DNA from 3 places in the Mesobacillus sp. ABV4_180 genome. Region 1 is predicted to be linked to each of the others. Evidence: riboswitches for the same ligand, from Rfam matches in the RefSeq annotation. Region 1 holds a riboswitch; each other region holds the start of a gene.
What was found. Region 1 has a riboswitch for lysine ahead of ACXAEA_RS06915 (aspartate kinase). Riboswitches for the same ligand answer to the same signal wherever they lie in the genome.

Region 1 (10,318 bases):
CTTTCGATCTTCCGCATGTATGCCTGCAATGAATTCATTGAGCAATTTTGCAATCTCAATTCTTTTCACTTCGCTATCGAGTACAGGTGGCTGGGTAACCCCGAATAAAGGATCATCTCCGCCCTTTGAGTTAAAATGATTCGCAATGACAATTACTTCCTGCCCTTTGAAAACAAACTCAGCAGCCAATGGCTTTCTAGTATCTTCAAAAATAGGATTCTGTGGATCAATTCTTCCTGGATTCAAGGTTAGGTCGCCGTTTTCATAGGCAACTGCGTCTGTAGCTGTTCCTTTCGGAGCTTCTTTAAGCTGTACGCGTTCAGGATTATATAAATATCCAACCCGGATGTTACCTCCAGGCGCACCACCATCCTGATTGTACTCAGGAGCAATGTCGGTCCAGCTATACGCTGGTCCGCCTTGTGCAATAATTTCATCTATCAAAGCCTGGTAGCTTTGTGATGCATCTGCAGAGCCGCTGGCAGTCTGGCCATCGTTGTCCTGTACCTCTACAAGACCAACAATATCAGGGGTCTTTAAGTTATTGACGATTGAATCAGCAATTCTAGCAGTCTTGGATTGATTGGTTTCAGGAGAAAAATTTTCAATGTTATAGCTTGCGACCGTTAGTTTATTCTCCTTCTGTTCGAAAGTGGCATAATCCTCGACCAGCTCACTCTCAACCAGCTCAGGAAGATTTTCCTGGTCAACAAGGATTTTATAGTTGGAGAAGCTATAGCTCACAACACCTGTAACCATGCCGTTAAAAAAATCTCCTGCTTTTGCTACAAAGTCACGATCGATAAGCAGGAACATTCTTTCAGGATTAGAGCTATCCTCAGTGAGCAGAATGCCGCCTTGCGGACTGTATACTTTCCCTTCAACCTTATTCGGGATGACCGGTACTTCGCCATACTTTTGTGGGCCAATTACCTGTGGGCTTTCCACTCCGGTTCTCATTCCTTCAAGGCTTTCATAAAAATCGATGCCATCCTCCGCAGGATCAAATATACCGAATTGGTCATTGTCGATTACCTGTGTTGGTGCAATACGGTCTTGACCGATGACAACCGGCTCAGGAAGCTTGACTCCAGAAGCAAGTTTTGTCACTGAAGACGCATTGATTTCAGTCATTGCAAGGTCGGTCTGCAGCTTTTCACTGTAACCATCGAGTACCCACTCTTTCACAAGACCATCGACCTCGACTTGATCACCTGCAGTTAGACCGTGAGCTCTTTTATATACATAGATAGCTTCAGAGGTATTGGAATTGCCATCATCTTCAGGATCCTGCATGAAGAATGCGTTGTTTCCTTCAACCTTTGTTACAATACCCGCAACTTGAGCTACCTGCTGGTCCTTATATGGGGAAGCATGACCTTCACCCTGGATGTCATGAATCTTCAAGCCAGTTACCGCTGGTGGCTCTGGCTCACCAGGTTCACCTGGCTCTCCACCGCTGTCGTCAGCAAACACCATAGCCGTTGGGGATTTTAAACCAGGTACAGCGAAATAATCCGTCAACGGACCTGTAACCTGTACCTTTTTCCCGACAATATCTGGATTGGTTTGTAAGCCAAATGCACTTCTATAAGAAGAACTTATTTGAACTGGCAATACTTTTGCCGGATCTGTTTCTCCGGCAGTATCTGCCATCAAAAAATTATAATCATTCCCGAATGGTGCTTCATAGTCATATGAATTAGTACCTGCTGCATGTCCTACTATGTAACCTTCTACTGTAGCCGTTCCACTATTATTCTCGATTGCCTGTTGGACAGTCATAACAGTTTCAGCAGATGCTTGACCAGAAAACGGTATCACATAGCTTACCATTAAAATAACTGCTGACAGCCAGGAAAAAGTTTTACGCTTCAAATTCCCCACATATATTCCTCCTCAAATTTTGTCGGAATTCATAGTCTTTCCGTCAAGAGAAATATAACATGGTTAAATACGCCTTTTCATGAAGTGAATGTAAGTTTTTTGTTAAATACAGAAAAATGAATCTATAGTATGGAAGCGTTTTCTAGTGCGGCAAACTTATTTACTAGATAAAACGAAAACAAGCCAGGACTATTGGTCCTGGCTCCCTTTAAAGTGTCTAGTGTCTATGATTTAATTTTGGATTCAATCGGTATTAGATGCCCTCTTGGCATAAATAATATATCGATCGGGGGCATCGCCTACATAATTGAATGGATAGCAAGTAGTTAAAACGAGCTCTTCTTCGGAATTTTGGAGAGTAATGATACTTGTATCGTCTGCACTGACAATTTTTGTGCCGGTTATCTCATATGTATACTCTCCATAAGGCATTTTCATCGTTAGGTGATCACCCAATTCCAGGTCCCCTGCTTTACGGAAAACTGTATCACGATGGCCTGAGAGGACAATTTGTCCATTTTCCTCTGGGTAGAATGAGTCTTTGTAGTGGCCAACACCTTTTTCAAGATTATCCGGATCTGTCCCCTCTACGATAGGCAGTTCTGCATTAATTTTCGGAATCATCAGCAATCCAGAGGCTTCTCCCGTATCCGGCTTGAATTCTTCCTTATTTGCCTTTGGTTTATCCTCCCTCACCAACGCCCTGGCCGCTTCTAGGGAAATTTGTTCCTGCCGTTTTGTATTCCATAATTGAAATAAACCTATCCCCAAAATAACCATCCCGCAGAGAATAATAGCAATTGCCAATATCTTTGTTATTTTCATAGACCGCTCCTGAATATGTCTTTAGAATCAGTATACCAAGTAGAACTCCGGTAAAAAAAGGATTAATTTATTTGGTAATTAGACAAAAAAAGCGCAAGCGACTTTTTCAGCAAAAAGTTTTGATATGGTAAAAACAATAGCTGGATTGAGAATGATACGGACAGTTATCCGATTTTGATATCCAAAACATGAAAAACCCCCCTTTTCCAAGAGGAAAAGGAGGGAGCTGTTTATACCTGATCGCTTCCGAAGAAGTTTTTGAATGCCTGGATTGTAGTGTCTCGGTTCAAGGCAGCAATAGATGTTGTCAAAGGAATTCCCTTAGGGCAGGACTGGACGCAGTTCTGGGAGTTACCGCAGTTTGCAAGTCCACCATCACCCATGATCGTTTCAAGTCGCTCGCCTTTGTTCAAAGCACCTGTTGGGTGCGCATTGAACAGACGTACTTGTGAAAGCGACTGAGGACCGATGAAATCTGATTTGCTGTTTACGTTCGGACAAGCTTCAAGGCAGACACCGCAAGTCATGCACTTAGAGAGCTCATATGCCCATTGGCGTTTCTTTTCTGGCATGCGCGGCCCTGGTCCAAGGTCGTATGTTCCATCGATTGGAACCCATGCCTTAACTCGCTTCAAGGAATCGAACATGCGGCTGCGGTCCACCTGAAGGTCACGCACAACTGGGAATGTTCTCATTGGCTCAAGCCTGATTGGCTGCTCCAGCTGGTCCACCAGTGCAGAACAAGACTGGCGAGGGCGGCCATTGATAACCATTGAACATGCACCGCAAACCTCTTCAAGGCAGTTCATATCCCATGCGATAGGGGTAGTAGTCTCACCTTTTGAATTCACGGGATTTCGACGGATTTCCATCAGCGCCGAAATCACATTCATGTTTGGACGATAATCCAATACAAATGTTTCATCATAAGCGGCTGAATCAGGAGTATCCTGACGGCTGATAACGAATGTGACAGTTTTTTTCTCTGACATGCCTTATTACTCCCCTTTCTTCTTAGAGTAATCGCGTTTACGCGGTTGGATTAATGAAGTATCAACATCTTCATAGTGGAAAGCTGGCGCAGAATTTGCATCAACAAACTTCGCCATTGTTGTTTTCAAGAAGTCCTCATCATTACGATCAGGGAACTCCGGTTTATAGTGAGCCCCACGGCTTTCGTTACGGTTGTAGGCACCAATCGTGATTACGCGTGCAAGCTGAAGCATGTTTTGAAGCTGGCGTGTGAATACCGCTCCCTGATTGCTCCATTTCGCAGTATCATTGATATTGATATTCTTGTAACGCTCCATCAATTCAACGATTTTCTCATCTGTCTTCAATAGTCTGTCATTATAACGAACTACTGTTACGTTGTCAGTCATCCATTCACCAAGCTCTTTGTGAAGGACATAAGCATTTTCTGTGCCATCCAATGACATGACATTGTTCCACTTCTCCTGCTCCATCATAACGTGCTGGTCAAATACTGCTGAAGAAATCGCATCTGCGCTCTTTTCCAGTCCGTTGATGTAACGGATTGCATTTGGACCTGCTACCATACCGCCATAAATGGCTGATAATAGTGAGTTTGCACCGAGACGGTTCGCACCGTGCTGTGAGTAATCAACTTCACCTGCAGCAAAGAGGCCTGGGATATTCGTCATTTGATCATAGTCAACCCACAGTCCGCCCATTGAATAGTGAACGGCCGGGAATATTTTCATAGGAACTTTTCTTGGATCGTCTCCCATGAATTTTTCATAGATTTCAATGATTCCGCCAAGCTTGATGTCAAGCTCCTTAGGATCCTTATGTGATAGGTCAAGGTAAACCATGTTCTCGCCGTTGATGCCTAGCTTCTGGCTTACGCAGACATCGAAGATCTCACGTGTCGCGATGTCACGCGGTACAAGGTTTCCGTATGCAGGGTACTTCTCTTCGAGGAAGTACCAAGGCTTACCGTCTTTGTAAGTCCAAACTCGTCCACCTTCACCACGAGCAGATTCACTCATCAGGCGAAGTTTGTCGTCGCCAGGAATCGCTGTAGGGTGGATCTGGATGAATTCACCGTTTGCGTAATATCCTCCCTGCTGGTAAACGATCGCAGCAGCTGAACCAGTATTGATAACAGAGTTCGTTGTTTTACCGAAGATGATACCAGGGCCTCCGGTTGCCATGATAACCGCATCAGCAGCAAATGACTTGATTTCCATTGAAGTCAGGTTTTGGGCAACGATCCCGCGGCAGATGCCTTCGTCATCCTTGATTATTCCAAGGAACTCCCATCCTTCATACTTCGTGACCAAGCCAGCCACTTCATGGCGGCGCACTTGCTCATCCAATGCGTACAGAAGCTGCTGTCCAGTTGTCGCACCGGCAAAAGCTGTACGGTGATGCTGAGTTCCTCCAAAACGGCGGAAGTCAAGCAAACCTTCCGGCGTACGGTTGAACATAACACCCATACGGTCAAGAAGATGGATGATTCCAGGTGCTGCTTCAGCCATAGCCTTTACCGGAGGCTGGTTCGCAAGGAAGTCACCGCCATATACTGTATCATCAAAGTGCTCCCATGGAGAGTCACCTTCACCTTTAGTATTTACTGCACCGTTGATTCCGCCCTGTGCACATACAGAGTGGGAACGTTTTACCGGCACAAGAGAGAACAGTTCAACAGGAGTTCCTGTTTCTGCTACTTTTATTGTAGCCATTAAGCCAGCTAATCCGCCGCCGACTACGATAACCTTACCTTTACTCATCGTGACTCACTCCCTTAAATCCAAATCTGTCTTTCATATCCGATCAAAAGAAATTCTTTTACAAATTGAGTGTTTCGATCAACCGCTCAGTCTGATGCATGCGAAAATTCTTATACAAACGCCAGGATCGCGCGGACTCCGACGATGGAAAGCGCAATGAATACACCAATCGTGATATAAGTGGAAATCACTTGTGAACGAGGTGTTACAGTGATGCCCCAGCTTACGAAGAATGACCATAATCCGTTCGCAAAGTGGAAAGTTGTAGAAATGACACCAATTAAATAGAACCATAGCATGAATGGACTTGAAAGGATCGTCTCCATCATCTGGAAGTTAACGTCCGCTCCAAATGCTGCAGCAATACGAGTTTCCCATACGTGCCATGCGACGAAAATCAAAGTAATCACGCCGGACACACGCTGAAGCATGAACATCCAGTTCCTGAAATAGCTATATTTCCCTATATTGTTCTTAGCCGTAAAAGCAATATAAAGACCGTAGATTGCATGGAATAGTAACGGTAAGAAGATAATGAAGATTTCTAGAAAATACCTGAAAGGCAGCTGCTCCATAAAATGAGCTGCTTTGTTGAATGATTCTTCTCCCCCAGTAGCAAAATGGTTGACTACAAGGTGCTGCATGAGGAAAAGACCTACTGGAATAACACCCAGCAACGAATGCAGCCTCCGCCAATAAAACTCTTGTTTACCCGCCATATGTATACCCCCCTTGAAATTTGGCCGTGATGTAAAGGCTTCTCTCCCCATCCCTATTAACCTAACAGATCGATTAAACCCAACACCGAAACTAAGCAATTCTTACAATTATGTGACATGTTCATTTTACTCCCATCATTATAGAGCGTCAAGAAAACGGATACATAAAAATGCTTATATAGATAAAATTTTTAAAATATATTGATATTGTAAAAAATCCCACTTTCTAATTATTTTAACGCCCTTTCGAGTATATTAAAATAATAGTATTGCCTTTTAGATACATCAAAAAAAATTTCCCGATATTATTTTTTATGGCTGTGTTAATGATTATCGTTTTTCAAGTCCTGTTGATTGGAGTGGAAGGCGCGCAGACTCCTGCGGGAGCATGGGTCAGGGGAGACCCCACAGGTGCTGAAAGCGCCGAGGAGGCTCCCCGGGCCACCCGCGGAAAGCGAAGCGCCTGGAACGGAAATCAACAGTCTAATTTAACACAGCCTTTTAATTCACAAAGATTCGGGTATGGTATGAACATGGAAAATAATAATAGAATTTCTAATGCCTATCTAAAATTTAACAACTTTTAAATTGGTTATCACAGGTTGTTTTTTCGGCAAATTGTTTATAATAGAGTAATAGAAAGAGGGGAGAACATGAGTGAATTAACAACTTCAGAGCAAAAACAAGAAAGCGAACCACTTTCAGTTTCCGCTTTCGGGTATGAATTGATCCGGGAAGTCCTGGTTCCGGAACTGCTCGGCAAGGACACCGCCGAAATCCTTTATTGGGCCGGTAAACGCCTGGCCCGAAAATATCCATTATCCACACTGGATGAGACCATCCGCTTTTTCATGGATGCAGGCTGGGGCACACTCACCATCAAAGAAGAATCCAGAAAAGAAATGGTGCTTGAACTTGGCAGCGAACTAATTTCCTCCCGACTGAAAAACAACCCAAACACCACATTCCAGTTAGAAGCAGGATTCATTGCCCAGCAAATGGAACAACAGAAAAAAGTAACAGCCGAAGCCTTCGAACATCCCAATAAAAAGCTGTCAAAAATCCTTTTTACGATTAAATGGGATAAGAATGATTTTATTACTGAATGATTGATGAGTTATGAATAAGCTGCTATAGAAAAAAGCTTTCCTGAAATTTGTCGGGAAAGCTTTTTCTACATCCTTACTTCGTCTTCACAGCTTCGGAATAAAGCTCAAATGCTTCATGCAAAGATTCTACTGCATTGACCATTTGTTTCTCCTCTACAACAGTGGAAACCTTGATTTCGGAAGTGCTTACCATTTTCACCTGGATTCCGCTTCCTTCGAGGACTTCAAACATCTTGGCGGCTACGCCCGGGTTTGAGACCATGCCTGATCCAACGATTGATACCTTTGCAAGGCCAGTTTCTGATTCGATTGCTTTATAGTTCAATAATTCCTTATTGCGTTCCAATACGTCCAGAGTTTCTGTCAGGTCATTGCTCTTGATGGAGAATGAAATGTTCGCAGTATTTGCCTCTGTCCTGCTCTGGACGATGATATCGACATTGATGTGGTTTTGTGCCAGTGTCGTAAAGATCGTCGAAAGTCCTTTTAATGAAGTACTCACCCCAAGGACTGATACTCTTGTGATTTGGTCTTCAAACGCTACTCCGCGTACTACTAGATTCTGTTCCATTCCATTCTCCTCCTCGATGATCGTGCCTCTTTCTTTTTCCATACTGGACCTTACTTCGATTGGCAATCCATAGTTCTTGGCGAATTCCACCGCCCGCGGATGGAGGACACCTGCTCCCAGGTTTGCCAGCTCAAGCATTTCATCATAAGAAACACTCAAAAGTTTCCTTGCGCTTTTCACATATCTTGGATCTGTTGTGAACACGCCTGTTACATCAGTATAAATATCGCACTTATCCGCCTTTAAAGCTGCGGCAAGAGCAACTGCAGTTGTATCTGATCCGCCTCGGCCAAGGGTGGTGATTTCCCCTCCATCAGTCACTCCCTGGAATCCAGCGACAATGACCACTTTGCCATTGCCCAGGTCATTTGCAATCCTGTCTGTATCTATTTCCACAATCCGGGCATTTCCATGGACTGCTTCTGTTTTGATGCCAGCCTGCCAGCCTGTATAGGATACCGCCTCGATTCCGTTTTGTGCCAGTGCCAACGAGAAAAGCGCAATCGTTACTTGTTCCCCTGTCGTCAAAAGCATATCCATCTCTCTCTTTGATGGGGCACTTGAAATCTCATTCGCCATTTCCACCAGATGGTCTGTCGTCTTGCCCATAGCCGATACAACAACGACTACATTATTACCTTTTTGCAATTCCTCTGCTGTCCTGCTGGCTGCATTCCTGATTCTTTCCACACTGCCAACCGATGTTCCGCCGAATTTCTGTACAATCAATCCCATTCGTTTCCCCTGCCTCTTCTTTATTTTGCCTCTGTCAGAGTTTGATGGCTAAGCCGCATATGTATCTTTCCCTAAGGCTTTCTGCTCTTTGCATGCTGTTTTTAATCAGCATGGCTAAAAGAACGCCCAAAAAACAGAAAAAGCAATGGAAAGTGTCTCCCATTGCTTGATAAACGTTTTTATACGCTGCAACATGAGATAGCACTCCAAGACGGCAATCTTGACAATCCTGCGTTTATTCAACGAAGGACCAGCGGTAAAATGGATAGGCATTTTCCCACTTCGGCGAACATCCCCTTTCAAAGCCCATCCCCGAATCCTACAATTCTCCCGGCTTTTACTCTTGAAGCTCGCACCTCTATCTTCACTTTAATGCTCTAAAGTGATAGTCATATTAAATTTTCACCATTATATCATACAAAAAAATAGATTACTACCATTAATTCTGCAATTTAGTATGGAGCTCCTGGGCAACATTCGCAGGCACCCCGGCGGCAGTAAGCTCATCAACAGTAGCTTCCTTCATCTTTTTCACTGAACCAAAATGCTTCAATAAAGCTTTCTTGCGCTTTTCGCCAATGCCTGGAATATCATCGAGCAGCGATTGAAACGCACTTTTTCCCCTTAATTGACGATGGAAGGTGATGGCAAAGCGGTGAACTTCATCCTGAATCCTTTGAAGCAGGTAAAATTCCTGGCTGTTTCGCGGCAGTTCAATCACCTGCAAAGGATTCCCATATAAAAGCTGGGATGTCCTGTGCTTATCATCCTTTGCCAATCCGGCGATCGGGATATCGAGCCCGAGTTCATTTTCCAGAACGTCCCTGGCGGATTCGATATGTCCTTTTCCGCCATCAATAATGATTAAATCTGGCAGGGCAAGTCCCTCTCTCAGCACCCTCGAATAGCGGCGCCTTACGACTTCCCTCATGGATTCATAGTCATCGGGACCTTTTACAGACTTGATTTTATACTTGCGGTATTCTCGCTTTTCAGGCTTCCCGTCTATGAAAACAATCATTGCTGATACCGGGTCTGTCCCCTGGATATTGGAGTTATCGAAAGACTCAATCCGATGGGGTGTGTAGATCCCCATTTGCTTGCCCAGGTTTTCCACAGCCTTGATCGTCCGTTCTTCATCGCGTTCAATCAATGAGAATTTTTCCTTCAGGGCAATTCCCGCATTCTTCGCTGCAAGGCGGACAAGCTCTTTTTTCTGTCCCCTCTGCGGCTGCAGAACTTTAACCTCTAACAGCGCTTCGGCCATTTCTGTATCCACACCTGCTGGCACCAACACTTCCTTTGGCTTGAAGTGTTCATTTTTTGAGTAGAACTGGCCAAGGAAAGTGAGGATATCTTCTTCTGGCTCATTGTGAATTGGAAACATCGAAACCTCACGCTCAATCAACTTCCCCTGGCGGATGAAAAAGACTTGTACACACATCCAGCCCTTATCAACCGCATAGCCGAAAACATCGCGGTCGGTAAAATCGGTGGTTGTCATCTTCTGCTTTTCCATTGTCGCCTCGATATGGGCAATCTTGTCCCGGAACTCCTTGGCCCGTTCAAAATCAAGCTCTTCGGCGGCCGCAGCCATTTTAGCTGTCAAGTCGACTTTGATATCCTTGAAGCCTCCATTCAGGAAGCGTGTGATTTCATCGGTGATTTGCTTGTATTCTTCCTTGCTTACATCTTTGATGCAGGGTGCAAGACATT
Region 2 (10,318 bases), 2.7 Mb from region 1:
AGCACTGCGGCCACGTTTGCAATATAGAAAAAGCGGATGAATTCAACCAGCTTTCTCTCGATTTCATGAGTAAGCATCAGATCAAAAAAATGAATATCAGTTAAAAAAATGGGGAGTGAGCCGTCTGGCTTACTCCCCCTTTGTTTAGCTTTTTAATAGTAATACGGATACGGTCTTGGCGGGCAGCAAGGATATGGCGGGTATGGTGGGTACCCATAATAAGGACGCGGATAAAATAAAGCACTTCCTAATAATCCCCCGGCCAATCCACCTAAAAACGGAAGCCCAAACCCAAAACCGAAAAACCTCTGATCCCGTGAACGATAAGGATGTCTGTATGCATGCATACGGCTTACCTCCCTCTTCTCTTTTTTGTATTCACTAATTTTATATGCGTTTATCACGGGTTTGGCTTGGGCTAATGTGCCTTGATTGAGCATTTATGGGTGTGCGAAAGTCAGGCATAAAAAAAGAAGCACGATATGAAACCGTGCTTCCTCGCAATTTAAATCTTGAACTTCGCTACCATTTCTCTCAGGTTTTCTGCCAGTCTCGCGAGTGATGCTGATGAAGAGGCTACTTCTTCCATCGAAGCTAATTGCTCTTCCGTTGCAGAGGCAATTTCTGATGTGCTTGCCACAGAATCCCGGGCGATTTTGGTCACTTCTTCAATGGAGGCGTTCACCTGCTGGACGCTTGCCGACATTTCTTCAGAGATAGCGGAAACCTCCTGGATTTCCGAGCTTACATTCTCAATCGATTTTAAAATTTCGTCAAAGGTCCGTCCTGTGTCTTCTACCAATAAGGTGCCCTCAGAAATTTCAGCTGTGCCTTTGTTCATCATTTCCACGACCTGGTGGGTTTCTTTTTGAATGACTTCTATCAGGCCAGAGATCTGGCTGGCTGATTGCCTTGAAAGCTCGGCCAGCTTCCGTACTTCATCCGCGACCACCGCGAATCCTTTTCCATGCTCCCCTGCTCTTGCAGCTTCAATCGCTGCGTTCAAGGCAAGCAAATTCGTCTGGTCAGCGATCCCTGTGATGACTTCAATAATTTTTCCGATTTCCGCCGATTTACGATCCAAATCCTTGATGACGGCATTCGTTTCACCTGTCGTTTGATTGATCGCCTTCATCTTCTCAATGACTTTTTCCAGAGATTCATGTCCGAGCATTGCCTGTTTCGTCGTATCAGCTGCAGACTCTGCGACAGTGGATGTCGTGACTGCAACCCGCTGGATTCCCCCCGCCATCTCTCCTACTGCCTTCGCGCTTTCTTCCGTGTTCTTGCTTTGGAGCTCTGCACCGCCTGCGACTTCCTGGATTGCTGTCGCTACCTGGTTCGTAGCAGAATTCGTCTGGTCGGCACTTGCCATCATTTCTTCAGCTGATGCCGCAACCTGCTCCGAGGTACTGCTAACCTGAAAAATCAAATTCCTCAAGTTGGTCGTCATTTCATTGAAATCCGTTGCTAACTGGCCAATCTCATCGTTATTCTTCACATTGATTTTTTCAATAGCCAGGTTCCCGCCAGCCAATTGCTTTGCCGCCTGCGATACAAGCTGGACAGGCTTTGAAATCATCCTGCTGATATAAGTAGCAATCACGATTCCAATGACAAAAGCAGCTACACTGAGCGCAATGATGAGCAAGGCTACTTTCTGTACATTGCCAGAAAGCGTCTCACTCGTAGAATTCAGCGCATCTTGCTGATACTCAATAGCATCTTCCGCTGCGGAATTCAAGTCAAAGATCAGCTGATTCCCTTCTTTCTGCATCAATAGCCGAACCTTGACCGTTTCTTCATCCCGAATTAAAGTAAACGCCTCTGAAGCGACCTTATAATACTCTGCCTCAGCAGCCACAAGGTTCTCTCCTACCTTTTTCCCCTCAGCGGATTTCGTTGTGCTCAAATACTCCTTTGAGCTTTTGGCAAAAGCTTCTACCGCACCCTCAAATTCAATCAGGCTTTCACCATCACCATTTGCCATATACTTTTGAAGCGCCAGCTGCTCCTTCATGATGGCATCCTTCATCTCCACAATCAGATTCAGCTTTTCCATCCGGTCATTAATAGACGATGAATACTGGCTATTCATGTTGTTAAACTGAAAATTCGTGATGATTGCCACAACTGCCAACAAAGCCAAAACCGAAAAAAAGCCCGCCAATAATTTGGCTCGAACACTGAACTTCATCTGTGATTTTCTTGCGAATCTCTTCTTGAATTTCATTTTTCCGCTCTCCTGTCCAGCAATAGAGTAAATTACCGTTTCTTCTCTTACTATCTATTTCGGTTTAATTTCAGAAAATTTTAGGACTTTAGCCATAAAAATAAAAAGGACGGGTCTCGCGCTACCAAATTGAAGCAGAAGAAGATTCCCTGTGTCTCAGGGAAATAAAAAGGACGGTGTCGCGCTTCCGAAAGGAAACAGAAGAACCGTCCCTGTGTTTCAGTGCTTTCAAACGGAAACAGAAGAACCGTCCCTGTGTTTCCGATATTTGATTTCGCCGCCTATGATGGTCATTTCGATGTTCATGGATAGGAGTTCATCTGGATTTGACATCTGGAATGGATTTGCTGAGTAAACGGTCATGTCGGCTAATTTACCTCTAGCAATCGTGCCTTTTAGTGTCTCTTCATTCGTTGGGTATGCTCCGAGTTCGGTGAACAGGCGGAATACATCTACCATCGGCAGCTTTTGTTCTGGCACATAGCCTTCGTGCATTTCTCCTGGCTTTTTGCGCGTTACTGCGGCATGGATCCCGAGAATCGGGTCGACTGGTTCGACCGGTGCATCGGAGCCACCAGCACAAATGACGCCGGCTTCCATCATTGTCTTCCAGGCGTAGGAAAGCTTGATCCGCTGTTCGCCAAGGCGCTCCTGAACCCACGGGAAGTCACTCGCGATAAAACGAGGCTGGATATCAGCAATCCTGTTCGGCCCTTTTAGCCGCGGAATCAATTCCTCCCGTAAAACCTGCGCATGAATCAGCCTGTCACGGTAAGATGCAGCCGGAAACTGGTCCAGCACGTCGAGAACATTTTCAAGTGCCTTGTCGCCAATCGTGTGAACTGCAATCGGCATATCAAGCTCCCTTGCTCCTTTAACAATCTCAAATAGCTGCTCCTGGTCATACATGGCATCGCCGTAATGACCGGGTGCATCGCTGTATTCTTCAGATAAAAGCGCAGTCCTCCGCCCAAACGCCCCATCGGCAAAAATCTTGACTGCGCCAATTTGCAGCGTGTCATTGCCATAGCCTGTATACATTCCGGCTGCTTTTAAATCCGCTAAAAACTCATGGTTGATCAAGAGATTGCTGCGCAGACCCAGCTGTTCCCCGTTTAACAGTTCATTAAAAAGATTCCAGGTTTTATCGAGACCACCGAGATAAAGCGGATCATTCGTATGCACACTCGTTAACCCCTTGCTCATCGCGTAGTACATCGTCTGGCGCATCGCTTTCTTCCAATCGTCATAAGACCTCTCAGGAATATGCTGCCTGATCAGGTTCGATGCTGATTCAAGGAACAGTCCAGTGGGCTGCTTCGTGATTTCATCCAATACAATCGTGCCGCCCTCCGGAACAGAGATTCCCGGATGATAGCGACTCGCTTCCAATGCCTTGCTATTGACGATCGCCGCGTGCAGGCATGTCCTTGATAAAAACAACGGGTTGGCAGGTGCCACATAATCCAGCTCCGCAATCGTCGGAATTCCCCCGTCTGTAAAAAGATTCTCATCCCAGCTGCTGCCGACGATCCATTCCCCTGGCTCAAGCTGCCTTGCTTTTTCCTGGATTTTTGCCAGCATCTCATGCTTTGAAGTAATGGCAGCAAAATCGAGATTGATAAAACTATCCGCCATGATGGATAAGTGCAGGTGACTATCTATTAAACCTGGAGTAGCTGTCTTTCCTTCCAAATCAATGACCTGCGCCTGGCTGCCCCATTGCAGCACCATATCAGCAGACGTTCCCATATCGATGAATCGTCCATGCTCGATGACGACCGCCTGTACCATTGGCTTGAGCGGATTGAATGTATAGATGGTTCCATTTTTATAGATGGTTCTCAAGAAGATTCTCCCCTTTTAAAAAAAATGAAAAGCTAGGAGAGGCCCATGCGCGGATGTTGGAGTTTGATAGAAGGGGATAGTGGAGTAGCTCTAGCATGCAAAAAAGCAATGATAGAAAATAACCTATCATTGCTTTTTACAATATACGTTATCCTCGTTTCGATCAGTAGTTCTCCATGCACAAATTCAAGCATGACAGTCTGCTCCTTTTCAGAAAGCATCCCAGCAATATTAAGTCTGACCTTTAATACGCTTCGGCAAACAACCCTTTCATCCGTCATCAACGATGTCATACTCCGATGGATTACTCATGTCATTCGCGCCTCTACCTCACCGATCTGATAAGATCCTATGAAATTAGCTTAATACTATCATAAAATGTCCAAGAATGTTCACTGATTTTTATGCGTTACTTTTTTAAAATGAAAGAAGAAAGGAAGTGGAATATGATTTTAAAAGAACGAACCAAACCAGAAGAATTAGTAATCCTGCAAGCCCTCAAGCCTCGAATGGAACTGCAAGATAAAGATGCGCAAAACCTCTACACGCTCGAAAAAGGCTATGAAGGAGAAGTGCAATTCGACCATTGGTTTACCAATCATAGAGTTGAAAGCCTCATTATCAACGACCTGCTCCTTGAAGTGAATGGCACTCTTTTTCAAATCGACTCCTTCGTGATCACGCAAGACCGGCTGCACCTTTTTGAAGTAAAAAATCTAGAAGGAGACTATTATCTGGATGGAGACAAATTCAAGACCGCTGCAGGTGCTGAAATCAAAAACCCTCTTCATCAGCTAAATCGGGCAGAGTTACTGCTAAAACAACTGCTGAAGAATCTGGGCATTTACATCCCTCTCGAACCCCACCTCGTGTTCATCAACCCTGAATTCGCCCTACTGCAAGCACCATTAAAATCACCCATAATTTTGCCGAATCAGCTGAACCGCTTCATGGATAAGATGAACCGGACCTCTTCAAAATTAACAAACAAGCACACCAAACTGGCCGAGGCTCTATTGGCCTTGCATATTAAGAAATCGCCGTTTAGCAGAGTGCCGGGGTATGATTTTGATAGGTTGAGGAAGGGGGTTATTTGTGATGGATGCGGGGAGTTTATGAGTAATTTAGGTAGAAATAAATCTTTTTGCAGTCATTGTGGAAATACAGAGAATATTGAATCCACAGTATTACGAATGGTTAAGGACTATCAAATACTCTTTCCAGATACTAAGGTGACAACAAAAGAAATCTATAATTGGATAGGGGGTATCTCGTCCCAGAAAGCACTTAGGAGAATCTTAAAAGAAAACCTTTCCTATCAAGGTGACTTTAATAGGCGTTATTACGAATAGTAAAACGGATCCAAACCAAGTAACTCTCATTTAGCGTCCGCAATCTTTGCGGATGTTTTTTAACGAGAACAACCTTTCACGTTCTGCGACCGAATTCCTGGCGAGTTCTCTTTTTCGGGCGCAGCTCCTTACGTTCTGCGACCGAATTCCTGGCGAGTTCTCTTTTTCGGGCGCAGCTCCTCAAGTTCTGTGACCGAATGCCTGACGAGTTCTCTTTTTCGGGCGCAGCTCCTCACGTTCTGCGACCGAATTCCTGACGAGTTCTCTTTTTCGGGCGCAGCTCCTCACGTTCTGCGACCGAATTCCTGGCGAGTTCTCTTACTCGGGCGCAGCTCCTTACGTTCTGCGACCGAATTCCTGGCGAGTTCTCTTTTTCGGGCGCAGCTCCTTACGTTCTGCGACCGAATTCCTCGTGTGTTTCCTATTTCGGGTGCAGCTCCTTACGTTCTGCGACAGAAATCCTTTCAAATTCCCCTTCCCGAATGAAACCAATTCAATTTGGCAAAATAATCAAAGTAGAAAACGCTTGCAATTTTCTCAGTACGTTTTATAATACTTGTATACAAGTATACTTGATTAACGAAGAAGGTGTAGCAATGACGGAAAAAAGGGAATTTCTTTATCCGCAAAAATGGCTTTCGAAGGCTTCGACTGGTGACCGTGTGGCGAGTGAGCTGCGGATGCAGATTATTTCGGGGTTGATTGAAAGCGGTGCCATCCTTTCGGAAAATAAACTGGCTGCGGATTTCAACGTAAGTCGCTCACCCATCCGTGAAGCGCTTAAAATCCTCTCAGCAGAAAACCTGATTCGCTTGGAAAGAATGGGCGCTGTTGTAATCGGCCTTACAGAAAAGGATATCGAAGAGATTTATGATGTCCGTTTATTGATTGAATCATTCGTTTTTGAACGACTTATCAAAATAGATACAACCAACTTGGTGCTCGAGTTGAGCAAAATCCTCGAAATGATGAAAATCGCCATCAAGTACAAGGATGCCGACGAGTTCAGCTTGCAGGATGTGCTTTTCCACGAAACGATCATCCGGGCCATCAACCATTCCTACATCAAGATGATCTGGGATAACACGAAACCCGTGATGGAAGCTTTCATTCTTTTATCGATGAGAGTAAGGATCGAGGAGAAGTACGAGGATTTCGAGCGCATTATCGAAAACCATGAGCTTTATATTGAAGCCATCAAAACGAAGAATCGCGACCTGATGATTAAATCCTTACACCAAAATTTTGATGATGTTCAAGGTAAAGTTGAAGACCTTTGGATATCGCAGCAAACGCTTTCCAAGGGAGTGGAGAAAAGTGACTGAATATATGTTAGGGGTCGACATCGGTACGACTAGTACGAAGGCTGTTCTTTTCAGTGAAAAAGGCGAGGTCATCCAGCAGGAAAACATTGGCTACCCTCTTTTCACTCCGGATATTTCAACAGCTGAGCAAGACCCTGAAGAAATTTACATGGCGGTCCTGACGGCCATCACAAAAATCATGAAGCACCACCAGCAAAAAAAGCTGGCATTCATCTCATTCAGCAGTGCGATGCACAGTGTCATCGCGATTGATGAAAATGACGAGCCGCTTACACCATGCATCACATGGGCAGATAACCGCAGTGAAGCATGGGCGCATAAAATCAAAACTGAACTGAATGGACACGAAATTTATAAGCGCACAGGAACGCCGATCCATCCGATGTCACCGTTGAGCAAGATCGCCTGGATCGTGAACGAGCGTCCCGAAATCGCCACAAAAGCGAAAAAATACATCGGCATCAAGGAATTCATTTTTAAAAAGTTCTTTGACCAGTATGTGGTTGACCACTCGCTTGCGTCAGCGATGGGGATGATGAATCTCAAGAATCTGGATTGGGATGAAGAAGCCCTGCAAATTGCGGGAATCACGAAAAATCACTTATCCGAACTTGTACCAACAACAACGACCTTCACGAACTGCAATCAAGAAATCGCGAAGCAAATTGGGATTGATCCAGAAACTCCTTTCGTCATCGGCGCAAGTGACGGTGTCCTTTCCAACCTCGGCGTCAATGCGATTGGCAAAGGCGAAATCGCGGTCACCATCGGAACAAGCGGTGCAATCCGTACGATCATCGACCAGCCGCAAACCGATGAAAAAGGACGGATATTCTGCTACGCCCTGACTGAAAATCACTGGGTGATTGGCGGGCCTGTCAATAATGGCGGGATGGTCCTTCGCTGGATCCGCGATGAAATTGCATCATCGGAAGTCGAGACTGCAAAGCGTTTAGGAATTGACCCATACAATGTCTTAACGAAAATCGCTGAGCGCGTCAGACCAGGTTCGGAAGGGCTGTTGTTCCATCCATACCTCGCAGGCGAACGGGCTCCATTATGGAATCCTGATGTCCGCGGCTCCTTCTTCGGATTGACGATGTCCCATAAAAAAGAGCACATGATCCGCGCTGCACTCGAAGGTGTCATTTTCAACTTATATACCGTCTTTTTAGCATTAACCGAAGCAATGGAAAGCCCGGTTGCAAGAATCCAGGCTACCGGCGGTTTTGCAAGATCAGATGTGTGGCGTCAAATGATGTCAGATATTTTCGATCTCGAGGTGGTCGTGCCTGAAAGCTATGAAAGCTCTTGCCTTGGCGCTTGCATCCTCGGACTCTATGCAACAGGAAGAATCGATTCTTTCGAAGTGGCTTCCGAGATGATCGGCAGCACACACAAGCACACGCCGAATGAAGAAGCGGCAAAGGAATACAGGCAGCTCGTGCCAATCTTTATCAGCTTATCGCGTGCTCTTGAAAAAGATTATTCAAGAATCGCAAACTATCAAAGAAGCTTGATTAAGTAAGGGGATGTTCTTCTTCCCTTTGCAAAAATGGTAATTCAATAAGGGTTGCACTTTATCCCTTTGCTAAAATTGTAATTCATTTAAGGGATGCACTTTATCCCTTTGCAAAATTGTAATTCAATTAAGGGATGCACTTCATCCCTTCATCAAAAATGTTAGCGCTTTATTTTAAAAAAGAAACACCCTGCTCTATGCGGGCACAATATAATACACATCTTAGGGGGAAATTACAATGCCATTGGTTATTGTAGCAATTGGTATCTTAGCCTTACTTTTATTGATCATGGGCTTAAAATTGAACACATTCATTTCATTAATCATCGTTTCATTTGGTGTTGCTTTAGCGCTTGGGATTCCGTTACCTGAAATCGTTAAAACGATTGAAGCGGGATTAGGCGGAACTCTTGGACACTTGGCACTTATTTTTGGACTTGGCGCGATGCTGGGCAAATTGATCGCGGATTCGGGCGGCGCGCAGCGTATTGCGATGACGCTTGTGAACAAATTTGGTGAAAAGAACATCCAGTGGGCGGTCGTTGTGGCTTCGTTCATTATCGGTGTGGCTCTATTCTTCGAAGTAGGATTAGTTCTATTAATTCCAATCGTATTTGCGATTTCAAGAGAATTGAAGATTTCGATTTTGTATCTTGGTATTCCGATGACAGCTGCTTTATCTGTAACTCACGGCTTCCTGCCTCCTCACCCGGGACCGACTGTTATCGCTGGTGAATTCGGCGCAAATATTGGTGAAGTTTTACTATATGGTTTTATCATTGCAATTCCAACCGTTATCCTTGCAGGACCTGTATTTACGAAGATTGCTAAAAAACTTGTACCTGAATCATTCAATAAAATGGGCAGCATTGCCTCACTAGGTGAGCAAAAAACGTTCAAACTTGAGGACACTCCTGGCTTCGGCGTCAGTGTTTTCACAGCATTGCTTCCGGTTATTTTGATGTCAATCGCAACAATCATCACGTTATTGCAAAAAACATTAGGATTCGAAGATAATAGTTTCCTAGAAGCCATCCGATTCATCGGTGATGCTGGTACATCCATGCTTCTATCTCTATTATTCGCAGTTTATTCAATGGGATTGGCACGTAATATTCCAATCAAGACAGTTATGGACTCTTGTGTAACAGCTATCTCACATATTGGTATGATGCTATTGATCGTGGGTGGAGGCGGCGCCTTCAAACAGGTATTGATCACGGGCGGCGTTGGTGACTATGTAGCTGAACTGTTCAAGGACACTGCTCTGTCTCCAATTCTGCTTGCATGGATCATCGCAGCCATCCTGCGTATCGCTCTTGGTTCTGCAACGGTTGCGGCATTAACAACGGCTGGTTTGGTCATCCCAATGCTTGGCCAGACTGACGTGAACCTTGCACTTGTTGTACTTGCAACAGGCGCAGGAAGCTTGATCGCTTCACACGTAAACGACGCAGGCTTCTGGATGTTCAAGGAATACTTCGGCCTGAGCATGAAAGAAACATTCGCAACATGGACGTTGCTCGAAACAATCATTTCCGTTGCTGGATTAGGTTTTGTGCTATTGCTTAGCCTGTTCGTTTAATAATTGAATCAAAAATTTGAACTAGCATTTACAAAAAGAGAGGTCAGCCCTTCGATTGATGGGCTGACCTTTTTCATATTTACAACTAAAGTCGTAGAAATAATCCATCTTTTCTCTGAATATACTTATTTTCTTCCTATGTAAAATAAATTCAAGAGGTGGTTTTTATGAAAAAAATCTGGTCAGATAAAATGCCTGCCGTTCAATTCAGGATTGCGAGGCCAACGGATCAATTAGAAAAAGTCGTTGAATTTTACCGCGACGGTCTTGGACTTGAAGTCGTTGGTTCATTTGAAAAGCATGATGGATATGACGGGGTAATGCTCGGTCTCCCTGATGTGGGCTATCATCTGGAATTCACACAGCATGAAAACGGCAGCCCCTGCCCCGCTCCAACCGAAGACAATCTATTAGTCTTTTATATTCCTGACAAAGAACGTCGCGACTCCATTG
Region 3 (10,318 bases), 450 kb from region 1:
GATGATCGGCTGTGCCAGCAGCTTGATATTTTGCTGTGAGATGATTTTGTTCATCTCATAGACCATTTCATTGAATTCGGATTGAATTCGTTTTTCAGCCATTGCAAACGCCTGCTGATGCGCCTTTAGAACGGCTTCATGGACAGAACCAACCGATTTATCGATGAAGATATACCCTGTATCCAAAATCGGCTGAACGGTTGGATACTCATGGAAGAGCCTGCTTTCTGCTTCCCTGAGGATTTTTTTCATTTTCGTGTCGATTTCGGAGATGCAATGCCTGTTATGGTCGATCCTCATGAACAAGCTAAGGCTGTCACTGTAGTAATCATGAAGGACAATCATGTCTTCCTTTTCGATTTCTTTTTCAATTACCGCTTTGAAATGCTTTTTCATAGCCTTCCGGAATTTCCAGTTTTCTTCACCAAGCTGAGCAGCAAGCTCACGGTGATTTTTGATCGTATATGCAATGACTGCGACTTCACAGCCACTATTGAATGCTTTTTTCACTCCTGATACAACAGGGTTCCGCAAAATGAACTGAGGAGGGTAGTATCGAATTGATGAATGCGGAAACATTATTTTACCCCAACCAAGCAGGTTGTCTAATATGCTAGTAATGCGGCGGGCCATAGGTTTCAATCCTCTCAGAAGATGACTAGAACTTTTTCTTAATTGTACCATAATTCGCTAAAATAGCACTTTTTTCCTATATAGTATTTCGAAATATTTTTCAGATAAATTCAGTAATTTTCGTTTTTCTGTTAAGATGTTGAATGAAGGAAGATTTTTGGAGCATTTAGGAGGATAATATGTCAGAACGATTTTTCTTATACGATGATACAGAGGATACAAAAACACGATATATAAGCTTTCTTGGGGAGAATCAGCGTTTTGACCTGGCGATTATGCAGACAAGCCGCTATTACGGGAAAAGCATCATTTTAGACATCCAGGGAAGCAGATTTGCGATCATCGGCCAGGATGACCTGGATGAAGAAGGCTACCTGGAATATGCATACAATCTATCTGAAGAAGATGCAGAGGAATTGCGAACATTCCTGCGCCCTATCATCTGATTGGAATGAACTGTTTGTTTGATTTGTCTTTTGGAAGAGATACTAAAAAGACATCAAACAAAAGTAGGTGAGTTTCATGAGCAAGGAAGACCGTGAGCAATACTCCGATTTTTCAAACGTCGAAAAACAAAGAAATTATGTAACGGCTGAGGACTTACCAGACGGCCCCTATGGCTCACCGTTCCGAAAAGATGAACCAGTAGAGGGGAAAAGCACTGCATGGAGAGAAGGACAGCGGTCATACAGCAATTTCAACTATGAGTTCAAGTCGCTCCATCAGGGAATGCCGCGCAAAGAAGCTGGCGCACACCCTACCCATGATGATCCGGATGAAAGCGAACAGCCGCCATATAGTGAATAATCCTTATCAAAGCCAGATGAAAAGACCCGGAAAAAATCCGGGTCTTTTACTATGCCTGTTGTTGTTTTGCGACTTTTTTCGCTACAAAATAAGCGCAGCCAAAGTTGCAATACTCGTATAAGTACTCACTGACAGTACTGATTTTCGTATCGAATGTTGATTTCTGGTTCTGGTCATCGAAGAACCCTCTGAGCCTTAACTGCCCATAACCCCAGTCACCCACAATATAATCATACTTCGTTAAGATTTCGCTGTATCTGGCGCGGAATGCTTCCTCGTTGAATCCGTCCCGTGCTTCGTCTACGATTTCATAACACAGATTATTGATGCAAATCATTGATCCACCTCTTTTATATAGCTGATTTTCCCGTAACTATCTAAAAACATCTTTTTTATTTAGATTAGTGTCTATCTCCAGCGCCTGTCGGGGCTGACCAAGGCGCTGACGCTTTTCTTAATTATAACTTATTCCCCATGAATTACTAAGCAAAAAAAATAAATTGCAAGCCATTCTAACAGTAGGAGGTGTTTTTATTGAAGAAAGCAATTTTTGCGCTTGGAGTTTTGGGTGCAGCGGCATTGACTGGCTGTAATGCAGATGATAATGCCTCGCCTGGAAAGTATGATGGCAGAACAGGGATTTACCAGCAGAGCGGCAATACTTTGAATGTCAATGACCAGCGCCCTGATTTATACGATGAAGACGGCCGTAAAGGGTTTAAGGATAAAAGCGAAGACTTCGGGTATGTACGCCACCAGAAGTCCGGTGTCATGGGTGCCGATAACATGGAAGATGCGTATGAGGCCCTTGACCGCGAGAAAATAGCTGACATGATCGGTAGATTCAGCACAATGGTCCCGAATGTCGATGATGTATCGACACTGGTTACCGATGAAGAAGTCCTGATCGTTTACCAGACAGATTCTGATAACCGGTTCGAAACTGCCGACCAGGTGAAGAGAATGGGAATGTCAGTCGTTCCGCGCTGGTTCCACGTATATGTATCAGATGATACAAACCTGCGCAATGAAGTGGAAAATTTCGCCTCACTTGATACGGACAGCCGTGATGTGGATGATTTAATCGATGGCGTTGTCAAACAAATGCTAAAATCCCCTCAGGGCCGTGACATGAGCACTGGGGAAAATGCGAATGGCGAAGCAAAGGGTGAACTGAACGAAGAGACTGATAAAGATGATATTTCAACACAGATGAAAAAAGGAAAATAAGAAAAGCGCAATCGCCTTGGGCAGCCCCGACAAGCGCTGGAGGGCCGACCATTGAAGTCACTCTTTGACTTCATTGGGCGGACCGAATTCGAAAAGCGGAGGCGACTGCCCAACTCCGACAAGCGCTGGAGGGCCTGCCAGTGAAGTCGCTCTTTGACTTCATTGGCAGGACCGAAGCGTCTCGAGGAGTTAGGAGACGCAGCTAGACAAGCGTCTCGAGCTGCTCAAAGCTGACGCTTATCGCAAGATAATCTAAGAAGACTCTCAGGGATGAAAACTGGCTAGGCGCTGGAGCTGGACAATTCTCAAAGTGAAATTTTACATTTTCTTATCTCATAAGAAAAAGAGTTCAGCTTTGGTGTGCTGAACTCTTTTTCACGCTCTATTGATTTGCAAGTAATTATTGGGTTATGCCTGTTGCGCTTCCTGCTCTGCAAGCTGCTGTTTATGTTTCGCGGCAGAGTTGACTTGCTCATCTGCATGGTATGATGAACGAACCAGTGGTCCAGCTTCACAATGGCTGAATCCTTTTTGCAGTGCGATTTCTTTCAATTCAGCGAACTCGTCTGGATGATAGTATTTTACGACCTCAAGATGCTTCTTGGAAGGCTGCAAATATTGGCCAAGCGTCAGGATGTCCACGTTATTTGCACGCAGGTCATCCATAGCCTCGATCAGCTCTTCTTTCGTTTCACCAAGACCGACCATGATGCTTGATTTTGTTGGAATGTCAGGCTGCATTTCCTTAGCGCGGCGCAGGAATTCCAGCGAACGATCATATTTTGCCCGTGCGCGGATTCTTGGTGTCAGGCGATTAACTGTTTCAATATTATGGTTCAGGATATCAGGACGGGCATCCATCAGGGTTTGTAGGTTTTCCAGCACACCACCCATATCGGAAGGCAATACTTCGATCGATGTGAACGGATTTTTCCTGCGGATGGCCCTGACAGTTTCAGCAAAAACTGCTGCACCGCCATCTTTCAGGTCATCGCGGGCAACCGCTGTTACGACAACATGCTTCAGGTTCATAAGTGTAACGGAATCCGCGACTCTTTCTGGCTCCTGCCAGTCCAGCTCAGTCGGCAGACCTGTTTTTACAGCACAAAAACGGCATGCACGCGTACATACATCACCGAGGATCATGAAGGTTGCAGTTCTTCTTACTGCCCAGCATTCATGGATATTCGGGCACTTCGCTTCCTCACATACAGTATGTAAGCTTTTTTCCCTCATCATCTTTTTTAAGCCAGTGTAGTTTTCATTTGTGTTCAGCTTTATTTTCAGCCACTCGGGCTTTCTCTGTACCTCTTTTTTGCTCATTATTTTCACTCCATTCCTGCTGCATTACATCAAGAACACCATGAAAAAATCAAGGCCGGCATACAGCTTCTGATGTCACTTTAACATAATGAAAAACACACGACAAGTGCGATAATCTGGGATTACCATTATTTGATGTTTATGAAAAATCCCTTACATCGCAAACTATAACAAGAAAAGTGAAAGCGCCTGCTCAGCCCCGACAAGCGCTGGAGGGCCGACCGGTGAAGTCGTCCTTTGACTTCATTGGGCGGACCGAAGCGTCTCGAGGGGTTAGGCGCTGTAGCTGGACACGAAGAAAAGCGAAAGCGCATTTACCTATGGTGTTTAAGCATGACAATAAAGGACCCAATTCATGAAGGGAGGATTACGGTGAAATTATTAAAAGCAGTTATCGTTCTTTTTTTACTATGCCCTGCCCTTTCGGTTGAAAAAGCATCTGCTGCCGAACAGCAGGAGGCTGATATTTATAAAAAAAGAATGGACCTATATAACCGTGTAGAAGCTGTTACCCAGATCCCCTGGTACTATATTGCAGCAGTCGATCAATATGAACGGAATGTCAGACAGGCAAGAAGGGACTTGCCCAAAGCTGAAGGTATATCCGGAATATATTTTAAACCTGAAGAGTGGGCCGGATTGCTGAATCCCAAACTTGAAGATGAGAATCCGGTCTCAATCCAGTTTTTCAACGGGATTGGCTTTGACGGGAACGGGGACGGCAAAGCAAGCCTGAAGGACGACGAAGACGTACTGCAGGCCTTCGCACAGTACCTGCTTTCATATGGAAGAGACCATGAGAACATAAAAATTGGTTTATGGAATTACTACAAACGCGACAAGACCGTTGCTATCATCATTGGAAAAGCGATGATCTACAGACACTTCGGGCGTTTGGACCTTGATACTCACTCATTTCCGCTGCCATTGCGAAGCAACCACAGCTACAATAATACCTGGGGCGATGCCCGGGGTTGGGGCGGCAGACGAATCCATGAAGGAACTGATATTTTTGCCGGTTATGGCGTGCCGGTGCGTGCAACCGGCTATGGGATTGTGGAAATGAAGGGCTGGAATAAATACGGCGGATGGCGTGTAGGAATACGCGATATCAATAACACTTATCACTATTTTGCTCATTTGAGCGGGTTTGCGAAAGAACTTAAAGTAGGTCAAATCGTAGAGCCGGGTACGGTCATTGGAGGTGTCGGCAGCTCTGGTTATGGCCCTCCTGGAACAAGCGGCAAATTCCCTCCCCATCTGCATTATGGCATGTACAAGGATAACGGATATACAGAATGGTCATTTGACCCGTACCCTCATTTGAAGTTATGGGCCCGGCAGGAACGAGCAAGGCTGAAGAGATAAAACCATGTAAAAAGGCCAACCTGATCAGGTTGGCCTAGATTATTAAGAAGAGCGGGATTTTTTTGCTGCATGCAGCACGCTGACAACAAGGCCGCCCCAAATGATTCCAATTCCCAGTACCATCATAACGATTGAACTAGCATCCATTATTTAGAGACCCCCTTGTCTTGTGGAACTTCATATAGAGTGTTATCCCATTTCTTTACGTACTTGAAAACAAAACCTACTAAAAGTGCACCCAAAGCCACAAGCCATCCATAATAGAAGTTGAATGATTCTGGATAACCACCATAGCTCGTTTTTAAATCAGTAAGGATATTCATTACCATCATGATGCCAAGAACGATAGGTGTAACGTATTTTAAGCAAATATTCCACCAGCTGCCAAGTTGAATATCGGAAATTCCATCTGCATGGCTTCTTAAGCTGTTCAATTCCTTAGCAACCCATGCAACCAGGATGATTTCAACAAATCCAGATGCAACAACACCATAGTTATTGATAAAAGCATCCACTGTGTCAAGGAAGTTCAGGCCGCCTTGAGTGGCAAAAAGGATTGAAATTAGAGCTGACAGACCGCCACCTAACGCAACTGCTTTATTACGGGAAACACTGAACTTATCCTGGATTCCAGCTACATATGTTTCGACAATAGAGATTAGTGATGTTAATCCAGCAAGCGTCAAACTTACGAAGAACAAGACACCAAATGCCGCGCTGAATGCAGGTAGCTCATTAATAATCTGCGGGAAGACTGCAAATGCCAATATTACGCCTTTGCTGACCACTTCATCAACTGCTACTCCCTGCTGGTTTGCCATGAAACCTAATGCTGCAAATACACCAATACCTGCTAACACTTCGAATGATGAGTTAGCGAATCCAGTAATGAACGCATTATTGGTAATATCAGATTTTTTTGGTAGATAACTTGAATATGTGATCATAATTGCAAAAGCGATTGATAAACTGAAGAATATTTGGCCATATGCAGCAACCCAAACCTTACCGTTCAAGATCTGTCCCCAGTCAGGTTTGAAGAATGCATTGATACCATCAACAGCTCCATCAAGAGTTAAAGCACGAACAACAATAATTAAGAATAAAATAACAAGTGCTGGAATAAAGACTTTATTTGCTGCTTCAATACCCTTTTTAACACCTTTGAAAAGAATGCCTAATGTGATGACCCATACAATAATCAATGGAACAAATACTCCAGGAACAAGACTTCCAACTTTTCCTGCATCAACTACTTGTAAATAATCACCAACAAGGAAAGTCAGTGGATCGTCTCCCCATTGCTTGCTTAAAGAGAAATAGGCGTAAGACATAGCCCAGGCAATGATGACCGCATAGTATGTTGAAATGACAAAGGAAATAGCCAACTGCCACCAGCCAAGCCATTCTGAACCCTTCCTTAGTCTTGCAAAACTCAATGGTGATGAACCACGATACTTATGACCAATAGTAAATTCCATGATTAATAGTGGAATACCTGCTGTCAGTAATGCAAATAGATATGGAAGGAAGAAAGCTCCGCCTCCATTCTCATACGCTACTCCAGGAAAGCGCCAAATATTTCCCAACCCGACTGCCGAACCTACTGCAGCAAGAATAAATCCCGCCCGTGTTCCCCACTGTGGACGATTTTCCATCATGAATCCCCCTCTGCTCTCTAATACTTGGAAAATATTGATGTATTAGAAAGTTTTATATTTTCTGATTATTTAATCTAGGATTAGTATAGCTAGTTTTTTTCTGCTTGTCAAAATATTATTTTACTTATAATAAAATATTTCACGAAAATTTTTCCCAACAATACCAGGGCTCCTATTAATTAGGATTCTATTCCCATTTATTTAAAAATATGAAAAAAGCTGTCTGGATATCAGACAGCTTTTTTATTATTCTACAAGATTTTCTTTTAGAACTTCTTCCTTTGTTTTATTGCCAAAAATAAAGGCAAATGCGATTAACAGGATTGCCACTACACCTAGTGCAGCAATCGTGCTGCCTGTGAATCCGATGATCAGGAATCCAACAGCAGAAATAGCAGCAGATATCAAAGCGTATGGCAATTGAGTCATGACATGGTCCATATGGTTCGACCCAGCTCCTGTAGACGATAGAATCGTAGTGTCTGAGATTGGTGAACAGTGGTCTCCAAAGACAGCACCCGCTAAAACTGCAGCTAAAGCAGCCAGCAGGATGCTGATGTCAGAAGCAGCAGCAATATCCCCTGCGATTGGAAGCAGGATTCCGAATGATCCCCATGATGTCCCTGTAGAGAAAGCCATGATACCGGCAACAATGAACAAAAGGAACGGCAGGAACGAAATATTCATGTTAGAGCGTTCTACAAGTCCTGCGAGATATGTTCCTGTTTCCAGCCTTCCGATCAGGTCTACAATTACCCAGGCAAATAAAAGAATATAAATAGCTGGGAGCATGGATTTAATTCCTTCAAGTATTCCTTTTCCAAATACATTAGCATTCACACCTTTTAAGACAACAGACTGTCTCACGAAAAGGATAACTGCTGCTGCAAGTCCCAATAAACCGCCGGTGACAAGAGATTTTGTCACATCTGTATTTTCGAGAATGCTAAAGATTGTTGCTTCCCCTTCAACAGCACTCAGGCCTGTCCACATCATGGCACCAACAGTACCGACAACAAGTGCCAGAATCGGCCACACCAAATCGCCTACAGTTCCTTTTGAACTTGTTGGAAGGTCATCTTTCAATTCACCAGGAACCGGCTTGCTTTGGTCCACAACAATCCCTTCATTGAATGCTCTTTCTTCATGGAACTTCATCGGTCCAATTTCGACATTGCGAAGAGCTACGATAAAGACCATTGCCAACGCTGCCAGCGCGTAGAAATTCATTGGCACGATTTGCATGAATGCTGAAAATGCACCATATTCTTTTACTCCGTGCGCAGCGAGGATTGTCCCGATTAACGCGATAATGTATGCTCCCCAGCTCGAGATCGGGGAAATGACACACATTGGAGCAGAAGTTGAATCAATGATATAAGCAAGTTTTGCACGAGATACCTTCTGGCGGTCAGTAATAGGACGAGTGATCTGTCCTACAGCCAAAGCGTTGAAATAATCGTCAATGAAAATGATAACACCTAAAAATGCGCCAACGAGCTGGGCACCAACTCTCGTTTTAACCCGCTTCATCGCCCATTCGCCAAATGCACGGCTTCCGCCAGAAATGGAGATGAACGCAGTGATCGTACCCAATAACAATAGGAATAAGATGATGTACAAGCTATATGTGTTCAGTTCCCCATCAGCGACGAAAATCCCCTTGATCGCATCCCACATAATAGCAAAGGCTTTCCCAATATTGAATTCAGCAAGCAAAAACGCTGCTGCGATGATGCCTGTTCCTAATGACAAAAGCACTCGCCTTGTGATTACTACCATTAAAATTGCCAATAATGGCGGCAGTATTGAAAAAATTGTGTTCTCCATTTGTTCTCCTCCTTGTTTTTTGACAGGGGGGAACTGTTACATGAAAAGAGTTAGTTAGCTACTTCTTTAAAAAAATATAAAAAAGGGCAACGATAGAGAACATTCTATCGCTGCCCTTAATAAGCAACTAGTTTCTCCATCACGATCTGTAGCTCCCCATTATGAAGATACCTCCATAATGACAGTGATACTCTTGTTCAAAGTATCCCCAGCAAAAGAAAATGTGACTCACTTTCCTTCGCTTCGGCAATATTCCCTTTCATCTGTGATCAACGTTGTCATCCTCACACAGATTACTTATGAATTCTGCTCCTCTACCCCACCGGAATGATAAGGTTTATTATTCAATTAATTTTATAATATAACAATATCACTAACTTGACAACTGTTTTTATTCTCCAGGAAGCTGGATCGCTGGTGAAGAATCACCGCCGCCATTGTAAAATTGCGGGACTTTTCCTGGATAGTAGACACTGCCTATAGGAATGTCTTCCTGCACAGTGGCAATTTCAGTTGCAAAAGGAATAATGATTTGCACATTGACTTTCACTCTCACCGAAACGTTAATCAATGTATTATTAATCCCATGCTCTTCTGTTTTCCAGACAATATCGGCTGTAACATCACCAATCGCGTTGAATTTCACCGGGATCATGGGTCCCATATTACCAAGGAGAGCATTATTTGTGGCCTGCCCTAATGGTACATAATAAATAATTCCTTCTTCCTTGTCCTCTTCGTCAGTCACGATTTCAACGTCTGAAAGCATCTCCAGCTGCGTGAGATTGCCTCGTTCTGCTTCTTTTAAATTCATTTGGACAAGATTAGCGGTTTCTGCCTTTACACGATTGATTATTTCTGTATTGAACTTCATTGCAGTTGACGTCCCGCCGTCAAGCGGGACAAATTCGATCACTTCATCAATATCCATGCCGCTTGCAATCTTCTTGTTGATCGCTTTATTGATCACAAGCGTTGCAATTTTCCTGGTCTGGGATTCGGCATAGCTCATAAGAGTAGGCTCAATCCCTTTATCTATGATCCAAAGTCCTGCTGCGGTTGAAAAGGAAAAAAAGACGAATGTCAGCAGGAATACATACCTGAAAGGCAAAGGTCCTTTTCGAGGCAGCCGCCGGCCGAATTTTGCCAAAACAAATCCCCCCTCTAAAGCTATATGTATGCTTTAAAGGGGGGAACTAGCCTAAAAAACTTAACTATTGGCGTACTCATATTTTATGATCGTCTCGCAGCTGACGATCATCAATGAAAGATTGGACTTCAAATCCAGCTCATAAGGTTCAACACGCTGACTGTTCTCCTCAAGGATCCTTACGACGGGCCGTTCGCTCAAGCCTTGATTCTGGGCTGAAACGACTCCTTTTCTGCCATCGCTTAAACTGACTGTCAGACCGACTGGATAAATCGCAACAGCCCTTCTGAAGGCATCGACTACCTTAGGATCGAAC

Region 2: linked by a shared signal. The riboswitch ahead of ACXAEA_RS20645 (amidohydrolase) and the one ahead of ACXAEA_RS06915 (aspartate kinase) in region 1 are both predicted to bind lysine.
Region 3: linked by a shared signal. The riboswitch ahead of ACXAEA_RS04600 (Na+/H+ antiporter NhaC family protein) and the one ahead of ACXAEA_RS06915 (aspartate kinase) in region 1 are both predicted to bind lysine.

What each region holds. Positions count from the first base shown of each region.
Region 1 covers NZ_JBSWTJ010000001.1:1,389,931-1,400,248, reverse strand. The annotation lists gene ACXAEA_RS06945 (DUF6359 domain-containing protein) at 1-1,887, opposite strand, end outside; gene ACXAEA_RS06940 (class D sortase) at 2,131-2,706, opposite strand; gene sdhB (succinate dehydrogenase iron-sulfur subunit) at 2,943-3,704, opposite strand; gene sdhA (succinate dehydrogenase flavoprotein subunit) at 3,711-5,468, opposite strand; gene ACXAEA_RS06925 (succinate dehydrogenase cytochrome b558 subunit) at 5,579-6,187, opposite strand; gene ACXAEA_RS06920 (YslB family protein) at 6,841-7,296, shown strand; gene ACXAEA_RS06915 (aspartate kinase) at 7,370-8,602, opposite strand; lysine riboswitch at 8,794-8,971, opposite strand; gene uvrC (excinuclease ABC subunit UvrC) at 9,042-10,318, opposite strand, start outside.
Region 2 covers NZ_JBSWTJ010000001.1:4,051,051-4,061,368, forward strand. The annotation lists gene ACXAEA_RS20630 (alpha/beta fold hydrolase) at 1-104, shown strand, start outside; gene ACXAEA_RS20635 (hypothetical protein) at 153-347, opposite strand; gene ACXAEA_RS20640 (methyl-accepting chemotaxis protein) at 506-2,233, opposite strand; gene ACXAEA_RS20645 (amidohydrolase) at 2,462-4,081, opposite strand; lysine riboswitch at 4,241-4,417, opposite strand; gene ACXAEA_RS20650 (nuclease-related domain-containing protein) at 4,528-5,433, shown strand; gene ACXAEA_RS20655 (GntR family transcriptional regulator) at 6,030-6,758, shown strand; gene gntK (gluconokinase) at 6,751-8,286, shown strand; gene ACXAEA_RS20665 (GntP family permease) at 8,519-9,865, shown strand; gene ACXAEA_RS20670 (VOC family protein) at 10,033-10,318, shown strand, end outside.
Region 3 covers NZ_JBSWTJ010000001.1:943,522-953,839, reverse strand. The annotation lists gene ACXAEA_RS04645 (EAL domain-containing protein) at 1-579, opposite strand, end outside; gene ACXAEA_RS04640 (DUF3055 domain-containing protein) at 813-1,079, shown strand; gene ACXAEA_RS04635 (cytosolic protein) at 1,156-1,440, shown strand; gene ACXAEA_RS04630 (YutD family protein) at 1,490-1,777, opposite strand; gene ACXAEA_RS04625 (YhcN/YlaJ family sporulation lipoprotein) at 1,975-2,670, shown strand; gene lipA (lipoyl synthase) at 3,079-3,993, opposite strand; gene ACXAEA_RS04615 (M23 family metallopeptidase) at 4,366-5,361, shown strand; gene ACXAEA_RS04610 (methionine/alanine import family NSS transporter small subunit) at 5,404-5,508, opposite strand; gene ACXAEA_RS04605 (sodium-dependent transporter) at 5,508-7,019, opposite strand; gene ACXAEA_RS04600 (Na+/H+ antiporter NhaC family protein) at 7,269-8,852, opposite strand; lysine riboswitch at 8,994-9,177, opposite strand; gene yunB (sporulation protein YunB) at 9,244-10,002, opposite strand; gene ACXAEA_RS04590 (HD-GYP domain-containing protein) at 10,063-10,318, opposite strand, start outside.